DNA from 2 places in the Sphingomonas sandaracina genome. Region 1 is predicted to be linked to the other one. Evidence: predicted binding sites of a transcription regulator. Region 1 holds the regulator's gene; the other holds the start of a gene.
What was found. The regulator LexA, encoded in region 1, represses DNA repair genes until DNA is damaged. The targets are predictions, from matches to a motif close to GTTCCNCNCTTGTTCT.
Positions count from the first base shown of each region.

Region 2: radA (DNA repair protein RadA) is a predicted target of LexA. The motif match lies at 1,621-1,636, and genes of this name have one in related genera.

Region 1 covers NZ_JAXOJK010000001.1:510,639-514,365, forward strand. The annotation lists gene U1707_RS02140 (molybdopterin molybdotransferase MoeA) at 474-1,655, shown strand; gene lexA (transcriptional repressor LexA) at 1,724-2,398, shown strand; gene U1707_RS02150 (ComEC/Rec2 family competence protein) at 2,531-3,727, opposite strand, start outside.
Region 2 covers NZ_JAXOJK010000002.1:662,148-665,874, reverse strand. The annotation lists gene radA (DNA repair protein RadA) at 236-1,606, opposite strand; gene U1707_RS08405 (glycosyltransferase family 4 protein) at 1,710-2,861, shown strand; gene U1707_RS08400 (alpha/beta hydrolase) at 3,137-3,727, shown strand, end outside.

The sequences.
Region 1 (3,727 bases):
CGGTCAAAGGCCACGATCGCAGACCAACGAGCCCTGCGTGCCGGCGCAGCCTGCGTGGGAGAATACAGCGGCACACCAAACTCCCCACCCCACCCCGGCGAAGGCCGGGGCCCCATTGGAAAGGCCGAAGTGATAACGAACGCCTTTCACCCAGCCCCCATGTTTCCCCGTGGAGGCGGGGACCCAGTCCGGGCTCCCGCCTTCGCGGAAGAACAAGGAGGCGGAAGCTGACGTTCAGTTCAAATCTTCATGGCCAGCAACGGCAGCGCCAATACCAGCTCAGCACACCGCAGCCCGCTAAGCCGACGACACCTGTCCTACATCCCAAACCGATGCCAAAGCATGGAACATACCCACGCCCCTCCGCGCTTCCCTCATACACCGCCCCCAAAGCACCAACCGCCAAACCGCTCCCAGCGTCTGCACTTCCTGCACTTCACTTTTCAGAACCGCCCAGAAACAGAGCCTTACGCATGACCCTAGTCCCCGTCGCCGAAGCCCAGACCCGCCTCTTCGCCATGGCCCCCCGCGTCGGCAGCGAGACCGTAACCTTGCGACAAGCCGCCGGCCGCTGGGCCGCCGAGGACATCCTCGCCCGCCGCACGCAGCCCGCGGCCGACCTCTCCGCCATGGACGGCTACGCGATCCGTTACGCCGACCTCCCCGGCCCGTGGAACGTCATCGGCGAAAGCGCAGCCGGCCGGCCCTTCGCAGGCCAGGTCGCCACCGGCCAAGCCACCCGCATCTTCACCGGCGCCGCCATGCCGGACGGTGCCGACACGGTCATGGTGCAGGAAGAAGCAGAGCGTGGCGGCGAAACCCTGATCCTCGCCGGCGAAGGCCCGCAGACGCTCGGCCGCAACACCCGCCGCAAGGGCCTCGATTTCTCCACCGGCACCCGCCTGATCGCCGCCGGTGACCGCCTCAGCCCCGCGCGCATCGCCGTCGCCGCAACCGGGGGCCACGGCAGCCTCACCGTCAACCGCCGCGTCCGCGTCGCCGTCGCCGCCACCGGCGACGAACTCGTCCCACCCGGCTCGACCACCGACGGCGTCGCGCTCCCCGAATCGAACGGCATCATGCTCGCTGCGATGCTCGCCGACATGCCCGTCGACGTCATCGACCTCGGCATCCTCCCCGATGATCTGGACGTGCTGCGCGACGCATTCGCCAGCGTTCAGGCCGACCTGCTGGTCACAACCGGAGGCGCGTCGGTCGGCGATCACGACCTAGTCCGCCCGGCGATCGAAGCCGCCGGGGGGACCATCGATTTCTGGCGGATCGCACTGCGCCCCGGCAAGCCGATGATGGCCGGCCGGATCGGCGGGATGATGGTGCTCGGCCTGCCCGGCAACCCGGTCTCGGCGTTCGTCACCGCGACGCTGTTCGTGAAACCCGTCGTCGCCCACATGGCCGGCGCGCGCGACCCGCTGCCCCAGTCCACCCACGCCCTGCTCGGCGAAGACCTCCCCGCCAACAACGCCCGCACCGATTATCTCCGTGCCGAACTCCGAGAGGGCAAGGCCTATGCCTCCACGATCCAAGACAGTTCGATGTTGCTGACGCTTGCCCGCTCGACCTGCCTGATCGTCCGCGCCGGCAATGCGCCGATCGCAAAGACAGGCGAATCGGCGGAAATCCTCGTGATCGTGTAAAGCGAGCGCTTGACGCCGTTAATTATGTTCCATAGAGGTTCCTCGTCTGTTCCGGACGGAGAACCGCCATGCTCACGCGCAAGCAGCACGAACTCGTCTGCTTCATCAACGATCGCCTCAACGATACCGGCGTCTCGCCGTCGTTCGAGGAGATGAAGGACGCCCTCGACCTCAAGTCGAAGTCGGGCGTCCACCGCCTGATCAGCGCGCTTGAGGAGCGCAACTTCATCCGCCGCCTGCCCAACCGCGCGCGCGCGCTCGAAGTGTTGCGCATGCCCGAGCGTCCGGAAAAGAAGACCCCGTCCAAGTCGTCGAACGTCAAGGCAGCGCCCACCGCCGCGACGCCGCAGCCGGCCAACGACGTGATCGAGATCCCCCTCCACGGTCGCATCGCCGCCGGCGTCCCGATCGAAGCCTTCGAAGGCAGCACCATGCTGGCCGTCCCCGCCGCGCTTCTCGGCACCGGCGAACACTACGCCCTTGAAGTCTCCGGCGATTCGATGGTCGAAGCTGGCATCCTCGACGGCGACTACGCCCTGATCCGCCGCACCGAGACCGCCCGCGATGGCGAGATCGTCGTCGCCCTGATCGAAGACAGCGAAGCCACCCTCAAATACTTCCGCCGCGAAGGCGCAATGGTCCGCCTCGACCCCGCCAACCGCGCCTACGACCCCCAACGCTACGCCCCCGCGCAAGTCCGCGTCCAAGGCAAGCTGTCCGGCATCCTCCGCCGCTACGACTAAGGGTCGGAACAGCACGGGCACATTGGCAAGCCGCGGCGGACGTTCGCTAGACTATTAGGCCCCGTCATCCTGACGAAAGTCAGGATCCAGGGTACCGTGCGGCATCTTACGTAGCTGCGGGCGTAACTCCCGTCAGGGCAACGACCGTTCGTAATGGCCATCCCACCTCCGATACGGCTTTCGAGAAGCCAGACTCCTACTTCCCGAAGTTCGCTCAAGCGTCGGAGGATCCCGCCAGGGATGCCGGTCGCCAGGGCTCAGGATCGTCACTATCCGCCCCGTACCCAACGTCAACGCAATCCCGCCCGTCTTCTTCAGAACACGACGATCCAGCTTAAGCCAGCGTGGCACGCACCGCTTCGGCAAGCCCCGTTCGCTGACGACGACATCCGCAGAACGACACGCTGCGATCAGCTGGCCGATCGGCACCATATACGCACTGCGCGTCGCCAGCACGCGCCAGGTCCGCCCACCGGCGACCACGTCCGTCACGCAAAGGTCGCGACTGCACCGCGCATCCGGCTGGTCGGCCAACAAGAGTGGTTCGCCGTCCACCCCGCCATTCTCGGCCAGCGTATTGCGCGTATAGTCTCCCGCTCGATCCCGCAGCATCGCCAGCCCCGCCACCGTGCGTACCGCGACATGACGACCATCGCCCGTCACCAGGATGTCGGGCGGCGGTGTGGTGAGCGCCCACACGGCCCCGATCGCCAGCGGCACCAGCCCCAGCCGCCGAAGCCGCGTCCGCCACAAGGCAATCCAGATCCCGCCGACCACCATCAGCGCGAACGCCGCCGTCGGCATGGCCGGCAACGACCGCACCGATCCCGGAGCGCCGGCGACGAGATGGGCAAGCCAGAGCAGCGTATCGAGCGACCACTGGACCAGCCACCAGATCGGTGCGCCAAGCCCGCCCGCATCCAGCAACAACGCCAACGCCTCGAGCGGCATAACCACGAACGTCGTCAGCGGGATCGCAACGATGTTGGCAAACGCGCCGTAAAGCCCGGCCTTATGGAAATGATAGACCGCGATCGGCATCAGCGCGAATTCGACCAGCAGTCCGGTCAGCAGCAACGACGCCACGCCGCGTGCGAGACGCCGCCCCCGACCCTCGTCATGCGGCCCGAAGAACACCCGAACCGCGGCGTGTTCGTGCAGCGCCATGATCGCGGTGATCGCCGCAAACGACAGCTGAAAGCTCGGCCCCGCCGCCGATTCGGGCAAAACGAGCATGACGCACATCGCGCCTGCCGCGACGAGCCTCAAGGTCATCGCCTCACGCCCCATCGCCAGCGCCGCGAGCACGAGCAATGCCGCGACGCAGGA
Region 2 (3,727 bases), on a different contig from region 1:
TGTCCACGAACAAGGGCGGAACATATACAAGCTATTCACGGCCCCGCACGAGGGGATAGGGTATGGTCGTGAATAATGGCGAACGTCTAGTTATGCTCCTACTCAGGGAGCCATTTCCCCCGTTCGCGGGGGAGCCGAAAAGACCGCTACAGCGTGCGAGCCCGCGGCAATCTCCACACCGGAAATTCACTCCCGCGCGGTGTAATCCAACTTGCGCAATCGACAGAACCGACTGTCACCCACGCCCGAGCATGTGGTCGACGAACGCGGCGAGCGTCTTGAACCCCGACAGGGTCATGCCGCTCTTCTCGCCGGTCATCGACGCCGGCACCAGCGCGCGTTCGAAACCCAGCTTGCTCGCTTCCTTCAGCCGCAGCGGTCCGTGCGCGACCGGGCGGATCTCGCCCGACAAGGCGACCTCGCCGAACGCCACCGCATCGACCGGCACCGGCCGCTCCGCCATCGCCGAGATCAGCGCCGCCGCCACCGCCAGATCCGCCGCAGGATCCTGCACGCGGTAGCCACCGGCGATGTTGAGATAGACCTCGGCATTCGAAAAACTCAGTCCGCAGCGCGCCTCGAGCACCGCCAGGATCATCGCGAGCCTCCCGGAATCCCAGCCGACCACCGCGCGCCGCGGCGTCGCGCCGGATGCGAGCCGCACGGTCAGCGCCTGGATCTCGACCAGCACCGGCCGCGTGCCCTCCAGCGCCGGAAACACCGTCGCCCCGGTCATCGCGTCGTCACGGTGCGTCAGGAACAGCGACGACGGGTTGCCGACCTCCGTCAGACCCTCGGTCTGCATCGCGAAGACGCCGATCTCGTCGGTCCCGCCAAAGCGGTTCTTGATCGCGCGCAGGATGCGATATTGGTGACTACGCTCCCCCTCGAACGACAGCACCGTGTCGACCATGTGCTCCAGCACGCGGGGGCCGGCGATCGACCCGTCCTTCGTCACATGCCCGACCAGCACCACCGCGGTCCCACGCTCCTTGGCGAAGCGGATCAGTTCCTGCGCCGATGCGCGCACTTGGCTGACGGTGCCCGGCGCGCCCTCGATCAGGTCGGAGTGCATCGTCTGGATCGAATCGATCACCAGCATCGCCGGCGGGCGCGTCTGCAACGTCGTCAGGATGTCGCGCGTCGAGGTCGCCGCCGCCAGCTGCACCGGCGCGTTGCCCAGCCCGAGCCGCCGCGCGCGCAACCGCACCTGATCCGCCGCTTCCTCGCCCGAGACGTAGGCCACCGACTGGCCCGCCAGCGCCATTTTCGCCGCCGCCTGCAACAGCAATGTCGACTTGCCGATCCCCGGATCGCCGCCGATCAGCGTCGCCGATCCCTCGACGAAGCCGCCGCCCAGTGCGCGGTCGAGTTCGGCGATGCCGGTCGCCATCCGATCGGGCAGCTTGATCTCCGCATCCAACCCGACGAGCTGGATCGCGCGACCGCCGGTCTGAAGGTTGTGCTTCGAATGGAACGGGGTGGCGGCGGTATTCGCCTCCTCGACCATCGTGTTCCACTCGTTGCAATCAGCGCATTGCCCCGCCCAGCGGTGCGACACCGATCCGCAGGCCTGACACACGTAACGCTTCTGGGGTTTCGCCATCCTGACGATGTACGAGAACGATACGGGAACATCAATGCCCGGCAACGATGCTATGTTGCGGATTTAGTGGCGCTTGCCGATCCACGGCGTTATCCGCGCGATGATGCATGCCACCGATCTGCGCATCGCCGTGTTCAGCGGCAACTATAATTACGTTCGCGACGGCGCCAACCAGGCGCTGAATCTGCTCGTCGGCTATTTGCTGTCGCAGGGCGCAAAAGTACGCGTCTATTCACCGACCAACGCGAAGCCCGCCTTCCCGCCGACCGGCGATCTGGTCGCGGTCCCATCGCTGCCGCTGCCGGCAGGACGCGGCGAATACAAGATGGCGCGCGGGTTGCCGGCCGCGATCCGGCGCGATCTCGATGCGTTCGCGCCGAACCTGATCCACGTATCGGCGCCCGATTTCCTCGGCCACCGCGCGATCACCTACGGCCGGCGCCACGGCATCGCCACGGTCGCATCGCTGCACACGCGGTTCGAGACGTATTTCCGCTATTACAAGATGGCGTTCTTCGAGCCCGTCATGGTCAAGATCCTGACCCGCTTCTACAACCGCGTCGACGCGGTCCTGGTGCCCGGCCGCGGCATGGCCGAGATCGTCCGAGACTGGGGCGTGACGACGCCGACCGCGATCTGGTCGCGCGGCGTGAACCATGATCGCTTCACGCCGACGCGCCGCGATCTGGCTTGGCGGCGCGCGCACGGGATCGCCGACCGCGACGTCGCGATCGGTTTCCTCGGGCGACTGGTCAAGGAAAAGGGGCTGGACGTCTTTGCCGACGTCATCCGCGCGCTGGAAATGCAGGGCGTACCGCACAAGGTGCTGGTGATCGGCGAAGGTCCAGCCCGCAACTGGTTCGGCGAGCGCGTCCCCGCTGCGGTCTTTGCCGGGTTCCAGTCGGGCGACGATCTCGGACGCGCGGTCGCGTCGATGGACGTCTTCTTCAACCCCAGCGTCACCGAAACGTTCGGCAACGTCACGCTGGAGGCGATGGCCTCGGGCGTGCCGGTCGTCGCGGCGCGCGCATCGGGCGCGGTCGGTCTGGTCGACGACGGCGTCACCGGCTTTCTCGTGCCGCCGACCGACATCGCCGGCTATGCCACGGCGATCGGCCGGATCGTCACCGAACCGGGCCTGCGCGAGACGATGGGCTGGGCCGGCCACGACAAGGCTGCCGGCTATCTGTGGGACACCATCAATCAGGTGGTGCTGGACACCTATCTACAGGTGATGGCCCGCCGGGGGGCCTAGTTCGCCCGCTTGCGGTGTTTGAGGCCAGCAGTCCGCAGAGCGATCGCACTCCGGTCATACGAGCCCTGACCAGTAGGACAAATGGCGCCGACATTTGCATGCTACGACGGCGCGGGTCGCGAGCGTCGACATTTCCAGAATACGTCATCGCTACGTAAACCCCGGCATTAAGCCCGAATACTGTCCTCCTACCGTAGCAAAACTTTGAATTGCATGATGGTAGCGCTCTCTTTAACATGTCGGACAATAACGATAAAACACATGGGAGAGCGATCATGACGCACGTGATGAGCAACAAGGCGCCGCGCGCGGGGCTTCGCCTTGCGGGACTTCGACTGTCGCACCTCGGTCTGGCTGCGGCCATGATCCTCGCGACGCCGGTCCAGGCACAGTCCGACCAGATGACACCGATCGCGATCCCGGCGCAGACCGACGCGATCGTCCTCGGCACCGGCAAGCTGCCCGGCGCCACCGCACCCGAGGCCTGGCACAGCCAATATGGCAGCGTGTTCGCGCGCAACGTCACGATCGCCACGCTGACCCCGTTCCTGCCCGATCCGTCGAAGGCGACCGGCACCGCGGTGATCGTCGCGCCGGGCGGCGGTTTCAGGACGCTCTCGATGGAAAACGAAGGCTATGACGTGGCACGCGCGCTGGCCGCGAAGGGCGTCGCCGCGTTCGTGCTCAAATACCGGCTCAATCCGACGCCGCAGGATATGCCGGCATTCGAGAAATCGATGTCGGCGATGTTCTCCACGGTCGCCCGTGCGCCCCGGCCCAAGCCCGATGCGATGATGGCGGGACTCGCGCCGCAGATCGCCGACGCGCGCGCCGCGTTTGCCCTGGTCCGCAAGCGCGCCGGCGAA